2 regions of the Amycolatopsis sp. QT-25 genome follow, and region 1 is predicted to be linked to the other one. Evidence: riboswitches for the same ligand, from Rfam matches in the RefSeq annotation. Region 1 holds a riboswitch; the other holds the start of a gene.
The links. Region 1 has a riboswitch for glycine ahead of gcvP (aminomethyl-transferring glycine dehydrogenase). Riboswitches for the same ligand answer to the same signal wherever they lie in the genome.

Region 1 (9,138 bases):
GGATGGTGTCGCCGGGGTTGAGCACCGCGACCATGGCGGCGGCGTTGGCCTGCGCCCCCGAATGCGGCTGGACGTTGGCGTGCTCGGCGCCGAACAAGGCCTTCGCGCGGTCGATCGCCAGCTGCTCGATGACGTCGACGTGCTCGCAACCGCCGTAGTAGCGGCGGCCGGGGTACCCCTCGGCGTACTTGTTGGTCAGCACCGAACCCTGCGCCTCGAGCACGCCCACCGGGGCGAAGTTCTCCGAGGCGATCATCTCCAGGGTCGACTGCTGCCGGTCGAGTTCGGCCGCGACGGCCACGGCGACCTCGGGGTCCACCTCGGACAGGCTCGCGTTGAACACGGAAGCGTTGGTCATGGATCAGCTCTCCTGGGTGAGCACGGCGTAGGCCTCGGCGTCGAGCAGGGCGGGCACGTCGCCGGACAGACGTACCTTCAGGAGCCATCCTTCGGCGTACGGGTCCGAGTTGATGAGCTCGGGGGTGTCCGTTGTGGCCTCGTTCACCTCGACGACCTCACCGTCCACGGGTGCGTACAGCTCGCTGACCGACTTGGTCGACTCGACCTCGCCGAACACCTCGCCCGCGGTGACGGTGTCGCCGACCGAGGGAAGCTGGACGAACACGATGTCACCGAGCGACTCGGCGGCGAAGGCGGTGATGCCCACGGTGGCGACGCCGTCGGCGACGTTCAGCCACTCGTGTTCCTTCGTGTACTTCAGGTCCTGGGGGATGCTCATGGTGATTCAAGGGCCTTTCAGGCGCGGGAGTAGAAGGGCAGGGCGACGACCTCGACGGGCTCGACGCGGCCCCGGATGTCGACGGAAAGCTCGGTGCCGGGCTCGGAGTGCTCCCGGTCCACATAGGCCATGGCGATCGGGTAACCCAGGGTCGGCGACAGGGCGCCGCTGGTGACCTCACCGATCTCGGTCTCGCCGGCCAGGACGGGGTAGCCGTGGCGCGGGGCACGGCGCCCGGCGCCCTTGAGCCCCACGCGCACCCGGGGGACGTCCTTTTCGGACAGTTCCTCGAGCGCGGCCTTGCCGACGAAGTTGCCGGGCTTCTCGAACTTGACGACGCGGCCGAGGCCGGCTTCGAACGGGCTCAGCTGGAGACTGAGTTCGTTGCCGTACAACGGCATCCCGGCTTCGAGGCGCAGGGTGTCGCGGCAGGCGAGACCGGCCGGGAGCAGGCCGTGCGGCTCGCCCGCGTCGGTCAGGATGCGCCAGACGGCGGGGGCCTCACCGGCCGGGACGTACAGCTCGAAGCCGTCCTCGCCGGTGTACCCGGTGCGGGCGAGCAGGACGTCGTGACCCTTCACGACGGCCGGGACGCTCGCGTAGTACTTCAGCGCGCCGAGGTCGGCGTCGGTGACCGCGCCGAGGATTTCGACGGCCTTAGGGCCCTGGACGGCGATGAGCGCGACGTCCTCGGACTTGTCCTCGACGACCGCGTCGAATCCGGAGACCCGCTCGGCCAGCGCCTCCGCGACCACGGCGGCGTTGCCCGCGTTGGCCACGACCAGGAACTTCTCGTCGGCGAGGCGGTAGACGACCAGGTCGTCCAGGACGCCGCCGTTCTCGTCGCAGATCATCGTGTAGCGCGCCCGGCCCGGCTTGACGCCGGACAGGTTGCCGACCAGCGCGAAGTCGAGGGTCTCGGCGGCCTGCCGGCCGGTCACCTCGATCTCGGCCATGTGGGAGAGGTCGAACAGGCCCGCGGCTTCGCGGACCGCCTTGTGCTCCGCCAGTTCGCTGCTGTAGCGGATCGGCATCGACCAGCCCGCGAAGTCGGTGAACAACGCACCCAGTCCTTTGTGGACTCCGTGCAGGGACGTCTCTTTCGACATCAAGTGCCTCAGTTCTCGTAGGCGTTGAGCGGCGGGCAGGAGCAGACGAGGTTACGGTCCCCGCGCGCACCGTCGATGCGACGCACCGGAGGCCAGTACTTGGCCTTGCGGTTCACTCCGGCGGGGTACACCGCCAATTCGCGGTCGTACGGCAGGTCCCAGGCACCGACCAGGGTTTCCGCGGTGTGCGGAGCGTTGCGCAGCGGGCTGTCGTCCGCGGCCCAGCGACCCTGGGCGACGGCGTCGATCTCCGCGCGGATGGCGATCATCGCGTCGCAGAAGCGGTCGATCTCGCCGAGGTCCTCGGATTCGGTCGGCTCGACCATCAGCGTGCCCGCGACCGGGAACGACATGGTCGGCGCGTGGAAGCCGTAGTCGATCAAGCGCTTCGCGACGTCGTCGACGCTGACCCCGGTCTCCTTGGTGAGCCCGCGCAGATCGAGGATGCACTCGTGCGCGACCAGGCCGTCCTGGCCGGTGTACAGCACCGGGTAGTGCTGGTTGAGGCGTTTGGCCACGTAGTTCGCGGCGAGCACGGCGACCTGCGTGGCGGCGGTGAGCCCGCCCCCGCCCATCATGCGGACGTAGGCCCAGGAGATCGGCAGGATCGACGCCGAACCGTACGGGGCGGCGCTGATCGGGCCGACGCCGGTTTCGGGGCCCGCCTTCTCCAGCATCGGGTGGTTCGGCAGGTACGGCGCGAGGTGCGCGCGGACCGCGACCGGGCCGACGCCGGGGCCGCCGCCACCGTGCGGGATGCAGAAGGTCTTGTGCAGGTTCAGGTGCGAGACGTCGCCGCCGAACTCACCCGGCTTGGCGAGACCGAGCAGGGCGTTGAGGTTCGCGCCGTCGACGTAGACCTGGCCGCCCGCGTCGTGGACGATCTTGGCCAGCTCGTCGATGCCGTGCTCGTAAACGCCGTGCGTGGACGGGTACGTGACCATGATCGCCGACAGCGTGTCGCGGTTGGCCTCGACCTTGGCGCGCAGGTCTTCGAGGTCGACGTTGCCCTCGGCGGTGCACTTGACCACGACGACGCGCATGCCCGCCATGACCGCGGAAGCGGCGTTCGTGCCGTGCGCGGACGACGGGATCAGGCAGACCTCGCGTTCGGCCTGACCGTTGGCGTGATGGTACGCGCGGATGGCGAGCAGGCCGGCGAGCTCGCCCTGGCTGCCCGCGTTCGGCTGCAACGACACCTCGTCGTAGCCGGTGACCTCGGCCAGCCAGCCGGACAGCTGCTCGACCAGCACGTGGTAACCCTCGGCCTGGTCCGCGGGCGCGAAGGGGTGGATCCCCGCGAATTCGCGCCAGCTGATCGGCTCCATCTCGGTGGTGGCGTTGAGCTTCATCGTGCAGGAGCCGAGCGGGATCATGCCGCGGTCGAGCGCGTAGTCGAGGTCGGACAGGCCGCGCAGGTACCGCAGCATCGCGGTCTCGGAGCGGTGCGAGTGGAAGACCTCGTGCGTGAGGTACTCGCTTTCGCGCCGCAGACCGGCGGGCAGCGCTTGGGCGCTTTCGGCCTGGTTCTCGGTGTTTTCGATGCCGAAGGCGGTGAGCACCTTGGCGATGATCGCGGGCGTGGTGACCTCGTCCACGGCGATGCGGACGTGGTCGGCGTCGACCGGGCCGAGGTTGATCCCGTGCTCGCGCGCGACCGCGACGACCGCTTCGGCCTGTCCGGGCATGCGGGCGAGGACGGTGTCGAAGAAGCCCTCGTGGACGACCTCGACGCCGGCCGCGCGAAGGGCTTCCGCCAGGCTCGCGGCGAGTCCGTGGACGCGGGCCGCGATGCGCTTGAGGCCGTCCGGACCGTGGTAGACCGCGTACATCGCGGCGAGCACGGCGGGCAGCACCTGCGCGGTGCAGATGTTGGAGGTCGCCTTCTCGCGGCGGATGTGCTGCTCGCGGGTCTGGAGGGCGAGGCGGTACGCGGGGTTGCCGTCGGCGTCGACCGACACCCCGACCAGGCGGCCCGGCAGCGAACGCTCGAGCCCGGCGCGGACGGCCAGGTATCCGGCGTGCGGCCCGCCGTAGCCGAGCGGGACGCCGAAGCGCTGGGTGGACCCGGCGGCGATGTCGGCGCCGAACTCACCCGGCGCGGTGATCAGGGTGAGGGCGAGCAGGTCGGCGGCGACGGTGTACAGCGCGCCCGCGGCCTTCGCGGTCTCGGAGATGGCGGAGTAGAAGCCCGCGCCGCGCAGCACGCCGGAAGCGCCCGGGTACTGGACGACGACGCCGAAGAACTCGTCCGGCAGGCCGGTGAGCAGGTCACGGACCTCGACCTCGACGCCCATGGCCTCGGCGCGGGTGCGGACGACGGCGATGGTCTGCGGCAGGCATTCGGCGTCGAGGACGACCTTGTTCGACTTCGCCTTCGACGCGCGGCGCATCAGCATGACGGCCTCGGCGACCGCGGTGGACTCGTCGAGCAGGGAGGCGTTCGCGGTGGCGAGACCGGCCAGCTCGGAGACCAGGGTCTGGAAGTTGAGGAGGGCTTCGAGCCGGCCCTGCGAGATCTCCGGCTGGTACGGCGTGTACGCCGTGTACCAGGCCGGGTTCTCCAGCACGTTGCGGCGGATGACCGCCGGGGTGACCGTGTCGTGGAAGCCGAGGCCGATCATCTGCGTCATCGGCTTGTTGAGCGCGGCGAGCGCGCGGAGTTCGGCGATGGCGTCCTCTTCGGACGCGGCGGGGGGAAGTTCGAGGTCACGGGTGACCCGGATCGCGGACGGCACGGCGGCCTGCACCAGGGCGTCGAGGCTGCCGTAGCCGACCTCGGCGAGCATCTTGGCCTGCTCGGACTCCGAGGGGCCGATGTGCCGGTCGTCGAAGGACGTACTGGTCAAGGGAGCTCCTTGGGTCAGGCGCCGGATAGACCGGTGCGCCGGGAACTCCCCCTCTGTCATGGCACCTGAGAGTTTCACCGCACGTACTGCGGCTTTCACCTTGGGTGAGGCGCACTTGCGCGCCTGCTTTCCAGAGTGGCCTCGCGGAAGCGGTAGTGAGTACCTGAGAGATTCCGGGGAGTTTGCTCCTTCGGTGCCCCACCACGTTCGTGAGGGCTCTCCCGCTCCAGCTCGACGGCCCTGTCTGTAGTTGTGCGCACACCGTACCTGGCGTGTTCGGCGCGCGTCTACTTCCGCCCGACCACGTCACTCGGGACACGCGTGCCCGGAGCCGTGACTCCCGTGATCAGCGGCGGAACTCGTGAGTTACGCCTCCAAGCACGCGAATCACGGGCCCGATCACGCGAGTTACGCGTTCACGGCGGGTGATCGTGTCGCAGAGCTCGGCACACCGCGTCATCATGTCGGCCGCGTCGGCGCCCATGCGGAACCTGCCCGCGCGGGCCGGTGGCTCGCCATCCCTGCCACCGGCCGAGTACCGGCGGGCGCGCCGGCCGGCCCCGAGTACGCGGCGCAAGTAGGTGACTAATTGCGCCGCAGGGGGTCAAAGCGGAGTGACGTAGGCGCCCGAAATCCCACCGTCCACCAGGAACTGCGAAGCGGTGATGAACGAGGCGTCGTCGCTCGCCAGGAACGCGACGGCCGCCGCGATCTCCTCCGGCTCGGCGAACCGCCCGACCGGCACGTGCACCAGCCGCCGCGCGGCCCGTTCGGGATCCTTCGCGAACAGTTCCTTCAGCAGCGGCGTGTTCACCGGACCCGGGCACAGCGCGTTGACCCGGATGTTCTCCCGCGCGAACTGCACGCCCAGTTCCCGGCTCATCGCCAGCACCCCGCCCTTGGACGCGGTGTAGGAGATCTGCGACGTCGCCGCGCCCATCACCGCGACGAACGACGCCGTGTTGACGATCGAGCCCTTGCCCTGCCGTCGCATATGCGGCAGCGCCGCCTTGCAGCACAGGTACACCGAGGTCAGGTTGACCTTCTGCACCTTCTCCCACGCGTCGATGCCCGTGGTCAGGATCGAGTCGTCCTCGGGCGGGGAGATGCCGGCGTTGTTGAACGCGACGTCGACCGAGCCGTAGGTGTCCACAGTGGTCTGGAACAGGGCCTCGACCTGCTCGGCGTCGGTGACGTCGGCCGGGACGAACAGGCCACCGACCTCGTCGGCCGCGGCTTTGCCCGCCTCGGCGGAGATGTCGCCGATGACGACCTTCGCGCCCTCGCTCGCCAGCCGCCGCGCGGTGGCGAGGCCGATGCCGCTGCTGCCGCCGGTGATGACCGCGACGCGGCCTTCGAAACGCTGGACCATTGTTCCTCCGTGCCGATGGTCTTGATACGAAAAGTGACCAGCTCGCTCTGTGCTGATGGTCTTATACGAAAGTGGCCCGCTCACTCCGTGCTGATGAAGACATTCTTGGTCTCGGTGAAGGCATCGACGGCGTCCGGGCCGAGTTCACGGCCCAGCCCGGACTGCTTGAACCCGCCGAAAGGCGTCCAATACCGGACGGACGAATGCGAGTTGACCGACAGGTTCCCCGCCTCGACGCCGCGCGCGACGCGGAAGGCGCGGCCGACGTCGCGGGTCCAGATCGAGCCGGACAGGCCGTACTCGGTGTGGTTGGCCATGGTCACCGCGTCCGCCTCCCCGTCGAACGGGACCACCGCGACGACCGGGCCGAAGATCTCGTCCGAGGCCAGCGGATGCCGCAGGTCCGGCGGGGTGACGACGGTCGGCGCGAACCAGTATCCGGGGCCGACGGGCGCGGTGCCCCGGAAGGCGACCGGCGCCGTGTCGTCCACATAGGACGAGACCTTCGCGTGGTGCGCCGCCGAGATCAACGGCCCCATCTCGGTCACTTCCAGCCGCGGATCCCCCACGACGACGCCGTTCACCGCGGGTTCCAGCAGCTCCATGAACTTCTCGTACACCCTCGACTGCACCAGGATCAGCGACCGCGCGCAGCAGTCCTGCCCGGCGTTGTCGAAGACGCCGTACGGCGCGGTGGCCGCCGCCTTCTCCAGGTCGGCGTCGGCGAAGACGATGTTCGCGTTCTTGCCGCCGAGTTCCAGGGTCACCCGTTTCACCTGCGCGGCGCACCCGGCCATGATCTGCTTGCCGACCTCGGTGGAGCCGGTGAACACCACCTTCCGCACCGCCGGGTGGGCCACGAATCGCTGCCCGACCACGGATCCCTTGCCGGGAAGCACCTGGAAGACGTCTTCGGGGATCCCCGCCTTACGGGCGAGTTCGCCGAGGCGGATCGCGGTCAGCGGAGTGAGCTCGGCGGGTTTGAGCACGACGGTGTTCCCGGCGGCGAGCGCGGGCGCGAACCCCCAGCCCGCGATGGGCATCGGGAAGTTCCACGGCACGATCACCCCGACCACGCCGAGCGGCTCGTGGAACGTCATGTTCACCCCGCCGGGGACCGGGATCTGCGTGCCGCTCAGCCGTTCGGGCGACGCGGAGTAGTACGTCAGCACGTCTCGGACGTTGCCCGCTTCCCAGCGCGCGTTGCCGATCGTGTGGCCGGCGTTGGCCACTTCCAGCGCGGCGAGGTTCTCGATGTCGGCGTCGACGGCGTCGGCGAAGCGGCGCAGCAGCCGCGCCCGGTCGCCGGGGGCCACCGCGCGCCAGGCGGGGAACGCCGCGTGCGCGCGGGCGATCGCCGCGTCGGTCTCCTCGGCCGAGGTCGGCTCGACCGACCGCACCACCTCTTCGGTGGCGGGGTTGATCACCTCGAACATCGTCGTCATGCGTGCTCCTTGGCTGCTTTCACCAGCGCCTCGAAAAGCCTGAGGTCGTCCGGATTCTGTTCGGGATGCCACTGGACGCCGAGTACGAACCCCTCGCCCGGCAGTTCGGCCGCCTCGATGGTCCCGTCCGCCGCCCAGCCGACCGCGACCAGCCCGTCGCCGAGCCTGTCGATCGCCTGATGGTGGTAGCACGGCACCTTGGTCTCGGTGCCGAGGATCGCCGCGACCCGGCTGCCCTCGGCAAGGGTCACCGTCGTGGTGCCGAACGTCCCCGGCGCGGGCTGGTGATCCGCACTGCGCAACGTGTCCGGCAGGTGCTGGGCGAGCGTGCCGCCCAGCGCGACGCTGAGCACCTGCAGGCCGCGGCACACGCCCAGCACCGGTTTCCCGCTGTCCAAAGCGGACCGCAGCAGACCGAACTCGAACGCGTCCCGGTTCGGCCTCGTGTACGTCGTCGCGTGCTGGTCGTGGCCGTAGCGGGCCGGGTCGACGTCGGCGCCGCCTGCCAGCACGAGACCGTCCACGGCGGACAGCAGCCGATCGTGTGCGCCGCTCACCGGCGGCAGCAGGACCGGGATCCCGCCCGCCGCGACGATCCCGTCGACGTAGACCCGGTGCAGCAGCGCGGCTTCGGTCTCCCAGACGAGGAACTTCGCGGGCTCCAGATAGGCGGTGAGCCCGATCAGGGGCTCAGAGCCGTTCGAAGCCACGGATCCTCTCCCAATCGGTGACGGCGGCGTCGAACGCGGTCAGTTCGACCTTCGCCGCGTTGAGGTAATGATCGACGACCTCGTCCCCGAACGCGGTCCTGGCGAGCTCACTCTCGTCCAGCAGCGCCGCGGCCTCCCGCAGGGTCGTCGGCACGGTCGGTTTGCCGGAACCGTAGGCGTTGCCGTGGAACTCGGGTTCCAGCTCCAGTTCGTTCTCGACTCCGTGCAATCCGGCGGCGATCAGCGCGGCCACCGCGAGGTACGGGTTCACGTCGCCGCCGGGGACCCGGTTCTCGGCGCGCAGCGAGTCCCCGTGCCCGACGACGCGGAGCGCGCACGTGCGGTTGTCGGTGCCCCACGCGACGGCCGTGGGTGCGAAGCTGCCGGGAACGAAACGCTTGTAGGAGTTGATGTTCGGGGCGAGGAAGTAGGTCAGCTCACGCAACCCGGCCAGCTGCCCGGCGAGGAAGTGCTGCATCAGCGGCGAGAATCCGCCGGGGCCGTCACCCGCCAGGACGGGCTTTCCCTCGGCGGAACGCAGGCTGAGGTGGATGTGGCAGGAGTTGCCCTCGCGTTCGTTGTACTTCGCCATGAACGTGAGGCTTTTGCCCTCCTGGGCGGCGATCTCCTTGGCCCCGGTCTTGTAGACGCTGTGGTTGTCGCAGGTGGTCAGCGCGTCGGCGTAGCGGAACGCGATCTCGTGCTGACCGGGATTGCACTCGCCTTTGGCCGACTCGACGTACAGTCCCGCTCCGCCCATGTCGTTCCGGATGCGGCGCAGCAGCGGCTCGATCCGCGAGGTACCGAGCATCGAGTAGTCGACGTTGTACTGGTTGGCCGGGCGAAGATCCTGATACCGCTTGTCCCAGGCCGACTCGAAGGTGTCGTCGAAGACGATGAACTCCAGTTCGGTC
Region 2 (9,138 bases), 2.3 Mb from region 1:
AAGAGTAGGGGGAGCCGCGGGCCGGAGATTCGATCAGGCACGGTACGTTTGACCTCCACACGTTCTTGAGTAGTGGCAACACACATGCGTTAGGAGAGCTCAGGTGAGCACGAACGACGGGCCCGGCGTTCCCCCGGAGCAGTCTCCGGAGCGGACTTCTGTCTTCCGGGCCGACTTCCTGGCCGACGTCGAAGGCACTGAGGCTCCTCCGGCTGCCGAGGCCCCTGTCCAGGGTGTGGACGCGCTGCCCGCGGGTTCCGCGCTGCTGGTCGTCAAGCGGGGCCCGAACGCGGGTTCGCGCTTCCTGCTGGACCGCGACACCACCAGCGCGGGACGGCACCCGGACAGCGACATCTTCCTCGACGACGTCACGGTCTCCCGTCGGCACGCGGAGTTCCGCCGTGAGGGTGGCGAATTCGTCGTCATCGACGTCGGCAGCCTCAACGGCACCTACGTCAACCGCGAGCCGGTCGACCAGGCCGTCCTCGCCGGTGGCGACGAGGTCCAGATCGGCAAGTTCCGCCTGGTCTTCCTGACCGGCCAGGGGCACGGGGGCCAGGGGGCACGGTGACGGCGGCCGGGCGGCCTGATCGGGATGCGTCGCAGCGCGATGGGTTGAGCATCGGGGCCGTGCTGGCACAGCTGCGCGGCGATTTTCCCGATGTCACCATCTCCAAGATCCGGTTCCTCGAGGCGGAGGGTCTGGTCCAGCCGGGCCGGACCCCGTCGGGGTACCGGCAGTTCGCCCCGGCGGACGTGGAGCGCCTGCGGTTCGTCCTGTCCGCCCAGCGGGACCACTACCTCCCGCTGAAGGTCATCAAGGAACAGCTCGACGCGGCGGATCAGGGCGCCGCGTCCGCCGAGCACACCGCGGCGATGCCGCGGCTGCCGCGGAAACTCGTTTCACTCGACGCCCCCGGGGAGAACGGCGGACTGCCGTCCCCCGGGGACTTCGAGGCCGATCGCGAGATCAGGCTGACCGAGGAAGATCTGCTCCGCCAGGCGGGCATCGACGCCGCCACCCTGGCTGAGCTGCGGCAATACGGTCTCGTCCGCCCGGGTGCGGCGGGGTTCTTCGACCCTGACGCGGTCCTCGTCGCGAAGACCGTGAAAGCGATGACCGAATTCGGTATAGAGCCGAGACATCTGCGTGCCTTCCGGGCCGCGGCCGACCGAGAGGTCGGCTTGCTGGAGCAGATCGTGACCCCGGTGTATCGGCATCGTGACGAGGACGCCCGGGCTAGGGGTGACGAGGTCGTCCGGGAGCTCGCCGCGTTGACCGTGGCGTTGCACACGCTTTTGGTGAAGGCCGGAATACGGGCGGTCACCGGCGGGTGAACAGCCCCAGAGGACCGGGAGCCGTTACACGGCCACATGTCAATGACTGAATGTTCGGCACCCTATGCCGTACCGTGAGAGTTGGGTTTGCCACGGGCGAACCGAGAATGTCGGAGACAGCGAGCACAGCGCTCGGAAGACGGGTAGCGTCGGGGGTGCCGTCGCTTGATCGTCGAGACAAGCGTTGCAGCCCGTGCGCACGAGAGGGAGGCGAAGCCCGATGAGCGAGATGCGCGTCGTCGGCGTGCGGGTGGAGTTGCCCGCGAATCAGCCGATCTTGTTGCTACGGGAAACCGAAGGCGAGCGTTACTTGCCGATCTGGATCGGCTCGGTCGAGGCCACCGCCATCGCCTTGGAGCAGCAGGGAGTCCGTCCGGCCCGTCCGCTCACCCATGACCTGCTCAAGGAGGTCATCGGAGCGCTGGGCCGCGAACTGGAGCAGGTCGTCATCACCGACCTGAAGGAAGGCACGTTCTTCGCGGAACTGGTCTTCGACGGGGACATCCGCGTCTCGGCGCGACCGAGCGACTCGGTGGCGCTGGCACTGCGGGTGGGGGTCCCCATCCACGCCGTGGACGCGGTGCTGGAGGAAGCGGGCCTCATCATCCCCGACGAGCAGGAGGACGAGGTCGAGAAGTTCCGCGAATTCCTCGACTCGGTCTCGCCGGAGGACTTCCGCGGCGCGGACACCTGATTCTGGAATCTTGACGACGGGGCGGCGCCGGTGGCGCCCCCCCGTCGTCGTGGTCGTGAGGTTCGCGGCGTGCGTCGGCGACGGCCGACTGGCCGCGCTTGAAGTACATGATGGCCCCCTTCCTTGCGTCAGGCGCAAGGAAGGGGGCCATCATGTACTTCGGCGTGGGTGCGGCGTGGGTGTGACGGCCGCTGTGACCGCCGGTGCAGCTGGGGCCAACGTCCGGCTCCGGCGTCCGTGAGGGACTCTTTCACCCCCTTCAGGGCAAGCAGGGAGGCGGTTCAGGCGGCGGTCGCCTTGACGAACAGGTCCGCCAGCTCCCGGCCGTACCGCTGCAGGTCCAGCTTCGGGTCCGCCGCGAACTTCGCCGCGACACCGTCGATGGCCTGGGCGATCGACAGCGCCATCACGTCCGGCGCGAATCCGCCGAAAGCCCCTTCCTGTTGTCCCTGCCGTAGCTGCCGTTCGAGCCGGCCGGTCCGGAACTCCTCGACGAGCGGCGCCGACATGAACCAGCCCTCGGCGTCCGAGCCGCTCGAAGCCATCTCGACCATCACCCGCACCAGCTCCGGATACGAGCCGAGGAAGGCGATTTCCGACTCGATGTAGCCGCGCAGCAGTCCAGCCCGGTCGGTCGTGCCCTGGATCCGCTCCTCGAGGAACTTGTCCTTCATCCCGGTCGCGGTGGTGACCACGGCCTGCATCAGGCCCGCCTTGTTGGTGAAGTGGTACGAGATGATCCGGGTGCTGGACAGCCCGGCCCGCTCCTTGATCTTCGCGAACGACGTCTTGTGATAGCCGAGGTCGGAGATCGTCGCGATGGTGGCCCCGATGATCTGGGCCCGGCGGGCCGCCTCGGTGACCGACAGCCCCAGCTCCGCCTGGACCTCTTGAAGGGCACTCTGGGTGGAGGAATTTACTTGCATGAGTAAAAATTAACACGGGTGAGTAAAAGTGGCAAGCAGGCGACCGGGGAGGTGCCGTGCTCGACAAGCCTCAAGAAGAGCTTGAGGCCGACCGCGCGTCGCGTTGACCGGTTTGCCGGACGCGCTTACCGTCAATGAGGGTGAATCGCCAAGGTGTGATTCGGATGTCTGGGGCATTCGTCTTGACGAGGAACTCCGGTGCGGGCTCACCCGGGTCCGCGCGGCTTTGTTCGCCGGCCGCCAGGTCGGGCGAGGGGAGGCATGGCGTGGTCGAGGCTGGTAGCCCTCAAGAGCCGCTCGTTCCGGTCGCTGACGGCGAGCAGGGCGAGCTGTTCCCCGACTCTTCCCTCCCGGACGAACTCGTCGGTTACCGCGGTCCCGCAGCTTGCCAGATCGCCGGGATCACCTACCGGCAGCTCGACTACTGGGCCCGCACGAAGCTGGTCGCGCCGAGCATCCGCACGGCGCACGGTTCCGGTTCGCAGCGGCTCTACTCGTTCAAGGACATCCTCGTCCTGAAGGTCGTCAAGCGGCTGCTGGACACCGGTGTCTCTTTGCAGAACATCCGCGTCGCCGTCGACCACCTGCGCCTGCGCGGAGTCCGCGACCTCGCCAAGGTCACCTTGTTCTCCGACGGCACCACCGTCTACGAGTGCACCTCGCCCGAAGAGATCGTCGATTTACTGCAGGGCGGGCAGGGTGTCTTCGGGATCGCGGTCAGTGGCGCGATGCAGGAGATCAGCGGAACCATCCACGACTTCCCGGCCGAACGGGCCGACGGCGGCGTGATCGAAACGGCCACTCCGGACGAGCTCACGCAGCGCCGTAACGCACGTCGCACCGGCTGATCATGAAGCCGCGCGGGCGGCAGGGTAGGCTCACTTCCGCGGTCGACGAATCCGCGCGGGAGAGACCGAGCCGATAACCGTTGAGCTCGGCGCCGAAGGAGCAAGTCCTCCCCGGAACCTCTCAGGCACCCTGGACCGCGCGGAAGAGACGCCTCTGGAAAGTGGTTCGCCAGGTCACAGCCTGGCGGCCCCGCCGACGGTGCAAGCCCGGCGCAACACTCGGGCGAAACTCTCAGGCGCCCCCTCGGGGGTACGGACAGAGTGGGGAGGGCCAGGACGATCCGTCCCGGCCCCACCCCGCGTCTTGGGAGGTCCCCGATGGAGCCTGTCTCACTGGCCGCTCTCGAATCCGGAACCCCTTTCGCGGACCGGCACATCGGTCCCGGCACCGAAGAACTCGCGCGCATCCTCGACGTCGTCGGCGTCGCCTCCCTGGACGAGCTCGCCGAGCGGGCCGTCCCCGCCTCGCTGCGGGAATCCGCGACGCCGCCGGAGCTGCCGCCTCCCGCCACCGAGACCGGCGCGCTCACCGAACTCCGCGCGCTGGCCGCGCGCAACCGGCCGATGGTCCAGATGATCGGGCTCGGCTACCACGACACCGTGACCCCGCCGGTGATCCGCCGGAACGTGCTGGAGAGCCCGGCCTGGTACACCGCGTACACGCCGTATCAGCCGGAGATCTCGCAGGGCCGCCTCGAAGCGCTGCTCAACTTCCAGACCATGGTCGCCGAGCTGACCGGCCTGCCGATCGCCAACGCGTCGATGCTGGACGAGGCGACCGCCGCGGCGGAGGCGATGACGCTGGTCCGCCGGGCGGGCAAGGCGAAGTCGGCCCGGTTCGTCGTCGACGAGGACACCCTTCCGCAGACCATCGAGGTTCTGCGCACCCGCGCCGAACCGCTCGGTATCGAGCTGGTGACCGCGGATCTGTCCCAGGGCATCACCGGACTCGGCCTCGGCGGCGACTTCTTCGGGGTGCTGCTGTCGTATCCGGGCGCGTCGGGTGTCCTCCGCGAATGGGACCACACCATCGCCGAGGCCAAGGCGCTGGGCGCGGCGGTGGTGATGGCCGCGGATCCGCTGGCACTGACCCTGCTGCGGCCGCCCGGTGAACTCGGTGCCGACGTCGCGATCGGGTCGACGCAGCGGTTCGGTGTTCCGATGGGCTTCGGCGGGCCGCACGCGGCGTACCTCGCCGTCCGGCGAGGGCTCGAACGGCAGCTGCCCGGCCGGCTGGTCGGGTTGTCGAAGGACGCCGACGGCGCGCCCGCCTACCGGCTCGCGTTGCAGACCCGCGAGCAGCACATCCGCCGTGAGAAGGCGACGAGCAACATCTGCACCGCCCAGGTGCTCTTGGCGGTCATCGCGTCGATGTACGCGGTGTACCACGGTCCCGAAGGGCTGCGCGCCATCGCGAACCGCGCGCACCGGATGGCCACCGTGCTCGCGGCGGGGCTCGCCGAAAGTGGTGTCGACGTCGTGCACGGCGAGTTCTTCGACACCGTGATGGTCGCCGTCCCCGGCCGCGCGACCGGGATCGTCGCCATCGCCAGGGAACTCGGGGTCAACCTTCGGCTCGTCGACGCGGACCACGTCGCCATCGCCTGCGACGAGACGACGACCCGCGACCATCTCTGCCTGGTGTGGAAGGCGTTCGGGGTCGCGGTGTCCGATGTGGACTCCCTCGACGCGGACACCGCCGACGGCTTCCCGCCGGATCTGCGCCGCACCAGTGCTTACCTGGCGCATCCGGTCTTCCACACGCACCGCTCGGAGACGGCGCTGCTCCGGTACCTGAGGGCGTTGTCCGACAAGGACGTCGCGCTCGACCGGAGCATGATCCCGCTCGGCTCCTGCACGATGAAGCTCAACGCCACGGCCGAGATGGAGCCGATCACCTGGCCCGAGTTCGCCGGTCTGCACCCCTTCGCGCCCGCCGAGGACGCGGCCGGGCTGCTCACCGTCGTGAAGGATCTGGAGCGGTGGCTCGCCGGCATCACCGGTTACGACGCGGTCTCCCTGCAGCCGAACGCCGGGAGCCAGGGTGAGTTCGCCGGGCTGCTGGCGATTCGCGCGTATCACCGCGAACGCGGGAACGCGGCACGTGACGTCTGCCTTATCCCGTCCAGCGCGCACGGGACGAACGCGGCCAGCGCGGTCATGGCGGGGATGCGCGTGGTCGTGGTGAAATGCGACGACGAGGGCAACATCGACCTCGGCCACCTCAAGTCCACCGTGGACGAGCACGCGGACGACCTCGCCGCGATCATGATCACCTATCCCTCGACGCACGGCGTCTACGAGGACACCGTCCGCGAGGTCTGCGCGCTGGTGCACGACGCGGGCGGCCAGGTGTACGTCGACGGCGCGAACCTGAACGCGCTGATCGGGGTGGCGCAGTACGGGAAGTTCGGCGCCGACGTCTCCCATCTCAACCTGCACAAGACCTTCTGCATCCCGCACGGTGGTGGCGGGCCGGGCGTCGGCCCGATCGGCGTGCGCGCGCATCTGGCGCCGTACCTGCCGAACCATCCGCTGCAACCGGACGCCGGCCCGGCCACCGGCGTGGGCCCGATCAGTGCCGCGCCGTGGGGGAGCGCCTCGATCCTGCCGATCTCCTGGGCCTACGTCCGGATGATGGGGGCCGAGGGCCTGCGGCGCGCGACCCTGACCGCGGTCGCGAACGCCAACTACGTCGCCGAACGTCTCGCCGCGCACTATCCGGTGCTGTACTCCGGGCACGAGGGACTCGTGGCGCACGAATGCATTCTCGATCTCCGCGCGATCACCAAACGGACCGGCGTCACCGTCGACGACGTGGCGAAACGCCTGGCCGACTACGGCCTCCACGCGCCGACGATGTCGTTCCCGGTCGCGGGAACACTCATGGTGGAGCCCACGGAGAGCGAGGATCTCGGCGAACTCGACCGCTTCTGTGCCGCGATGATCGCGATCCGCGGCGAGATCGAAAAGGTCGCCGAGGGGGAGTGGCCGGTGGCCGAAAGCCCGCTGCGCAACGCCCCGCACACCGCGCGCTGTCTCGCCGGGGAGTGGAATCGTCCCTACAGCAGGGAGATCGCGGTCTTCCCCGCCGGTTTCACCGCCGCGAAGATCTGGCCTCCGGTGCGGCGGATCGACGGGGCCGCGGGCGACCGTGACCTCGTCTGCTCCTGCCCGCCGCCGGAGGCCTTCGCCTGAAGCTCAGCCGGGCATCTTGTCGAGAAAGCCCAGCACCTGCTTGATCCGCCCGTCCTCGACGGTGATGACGTCGAAGCCGATCGCCAGCGGTTCTTCCGCGCCTTCCGGCGCGAGGTACCACTGGAACCGCGCGATGTCGTGGTGCGCGTCGGGAACGGCAGGCAGGCTGAACTTCAGACCGGCGAACTGGGCCTGCGCGCCGGCGATGAAGCCGTCGACACCGTCGTGGCCGGTGACGGCGCCGAGCGGGTCGGTGTAGGTGGTGTCCTCGGTGAACACTTCGGCGATGAGCGCGCGGCGCTTGTCCGCGTCGGTCTCGTTCCACACGGCGATGTACTGCTCGGCGACGCGCTGGATGTCCGACATGGTGTCTCCTCGTTTTCTCGGGATTTGTCCGATGCCGCAACGATGTCGGCTGTCGGTGGGTCCCGTCGATTACGCGGGAGGTAATGGCGGCCCTTCGCCGGTGGCCGTAGGTTCGTGCTCGTGACGACCACAGTGACCGTGAGCCGCGCGGGCCGCCCCGTCGGCGAACTCCTCCGCGAATGGCGCGACCGCCGCCGGATCAGCCAGCTGGATCTCGCCATCTCGGCGGACATCTCCACCCGCCACCTGAGCTTCGTGGAGACCGGCCGTTCCCAGCCCAGCCGCGACATGGTGCTGCGGCTCGGCGAACATCTGGAGGTGCCGTTGCGGGAACGCAATCAGCTGCTGCTGGCCGCGGGTTACGCGCCCGCGTACGCGGAAAGCGGCCTCGGTGCCCCGGAAATGGCGGCGGTCCGCAAGGCGGTCCGCCAGCTCATGACCGGGCACGAGCCGTATCCGGCCGCCGTCGCCGACCGCTGGTGGAACCTGGTCGACGCCAACTCGAGCATCTCGATCATGACCGGTCTGGTCTCGCCCGTCTTGCTGACGCCACCGGTCAACGTCCTGCGGGTGACACTGCATCCGGAGGGGATGGCGCCCCATGTACTGAACCTGGGGGAGTGGCGGGCGCACCTGCTGGGCAGGCTGCGGCGGCAGGTGACCCAGACGGCGGATCCGGTCCTCACCGATCTCCTCGAAGAGCTGCTCGGCTACCCGTGTGCGGATCCCGTCCCCGAAGTGGAGGTCCCCGGCCCGGGCGACATCTTCGTCCCGTTGCGGTTGCGGCACGAGGGCACCGAGCTCACTTTCTTCAGCACGGTCTCCACCTTCGGGACGCCGTTGGACATCACGGTCGCCGAGCTGGTGATCGAATCCTTCTTCCCCGCCGACGCGGACACGGCGGAGTATTTGCGCGCGTACGCCGCGCGCGGGGAGCATTGACGCGGCCGATCACGCGAGTTACGTGTGCAAGCACGCGAGTTACGCCTTCGCCCCGGCCGGACCCGTTCTCTTCACGAGCTTGCAGGAACGGGAAAGGCCCCTCCCGAGCGGTGAAGGGGCCTTTCCCGTAAGTCCGAGGCCTCAGGTGGCCTTGATGCCCGCGGCGGCGAAGTCGGCCTGCTGGGCGGGCTGCTGCAGGAACTGCCGGAACGTCTGCGAGGCGCGCATCTGGACCTCGTCGATGTTCTTCCCGGCGAGCCCGACGAGCGGGTAGTCGGCCGAACGCGCCGTCGCGACCGACTGGGCGGGCGATCCGATCAACTCGGGCTTGGCGGTGTTCAGCTCGGTCACCCAGTAGGAGGACTCGGGGATCCAAGCGGCGGGAAGACCGCCGATGGCGTCCAGGTTGGTCCGGCCGACGAGGCCGTCGAGCACGGAGGCGGAGGGCAGCGCGTCGATCTGGATGAGCACACAGTGGTCGCGGACCACGGTCGCGGCGTTGTTCCACCGCTCGGCCGCCGCCCGGACCGGCTTCTCGATGCTGGGGGTGACGATGACCCGCATGGGGGTGTCGCCGGCGCTGCAGGCCTTGGCCTGGGCTTCGGCGCGGGTGTTGAGCTCCCCGTCCGCCCAGTTCCAGCCGAAGACGCCGATCGCGACCAGGACCAGGAGGACCAGGCAGGCGATGGGCCACTTGGCGATCCGTCGCCGCGGGGCCTTCTTCCCGACGATCCGGTGCGAACCGGTCGCCTCACCGCGACCTTGAAGCCGCTTCGGCGGATCGAGGGGATGCGGCACCGGCTCTTCGGCCACGCTGTGTCGCCCC

Region 2: linked by a shared signal. The riboswitch ahead of gcvP (aminomethyl-transferring glycine dehydrogenase) and the one ahead of gcvP (aminomethyl-transferring glycine dehydrogenase) in region 1 are both predicted to bind glycine.

Annotation. Positions count from the first base shown of each region.
Region 1 covers NZ_CP120210.1:6,001,034-6,010,171, forward strand. Annotated here, with positions in the region: gene glyA (serine hydroxymethyltransferase) at 1-358, opposite strand, end outside; gene gcvH (glycine cleavage system protein GcvH) at 362-739, opposite strand; gene gcvT (glycine cleavage system aminomethyltransferase GcvT) at 757-1,848, opposite strand; gene gcvP (aminomethyl-transferring glycine dehydrogenase) at 1,857-4,697, opposite strand; glycine riboswitch at 4,741-4,841, opposite strand; gene P3102_RS27870 (3-oxoacyl-ACP reductase) at 5,302-6,069, opposite strand; gene P3102_RS27875 (aldehyde dehydrogenase family protein) at 6,150-7,514, opposite strand; gene P3102_RS27880 (gamma-glutamyl-gamma-aminobutyrate hydrolase family protein) at 7,511-8,224, opposite strand; gene P3102_RS27885 (glutamine synthetase family protein) at 8,205-9,138, opposite strand, start outside.
Region 2 covers NZ_CP120210.1:3,715,266-3,724,403, forward strand. Annotated here, with positions in the region: gene garA (glycogen accumulation regulator GarA) at 104-571, shown strand; gene P3102_RS17275 (MerR family transcriptional regulator) at 568-1,338, shown strand; gene P3102_RS17280 (bifunctional nuclease family protein) at 1,559-2,032, shown strand; gene P3102_RS17285 (TetR/AcrR family transcriptional regulator) at 2,314-2,958, opposite strand; gene P3102_RS17290 (MerR family transcriptional regulator) at 3,225-3,806, shown strand; glycine riboswitch at 3,853-3,954, shown strand; gene gcvP (aminomethyl-transferring glycine dehydrogenase) at 4,125-7,004, shown strand; gene P3102_RS17300 (nuclear transport factor 2 family protein) at 7,008-7,370, opposite strand; gene P3102_RS17305 (helix-turn-helix transcriptional regulator) at 7,485-8,312, shown strand; gene P3102_RS17310 (hypothetical protein) at 8,454-9,138, opposite strand, start outside.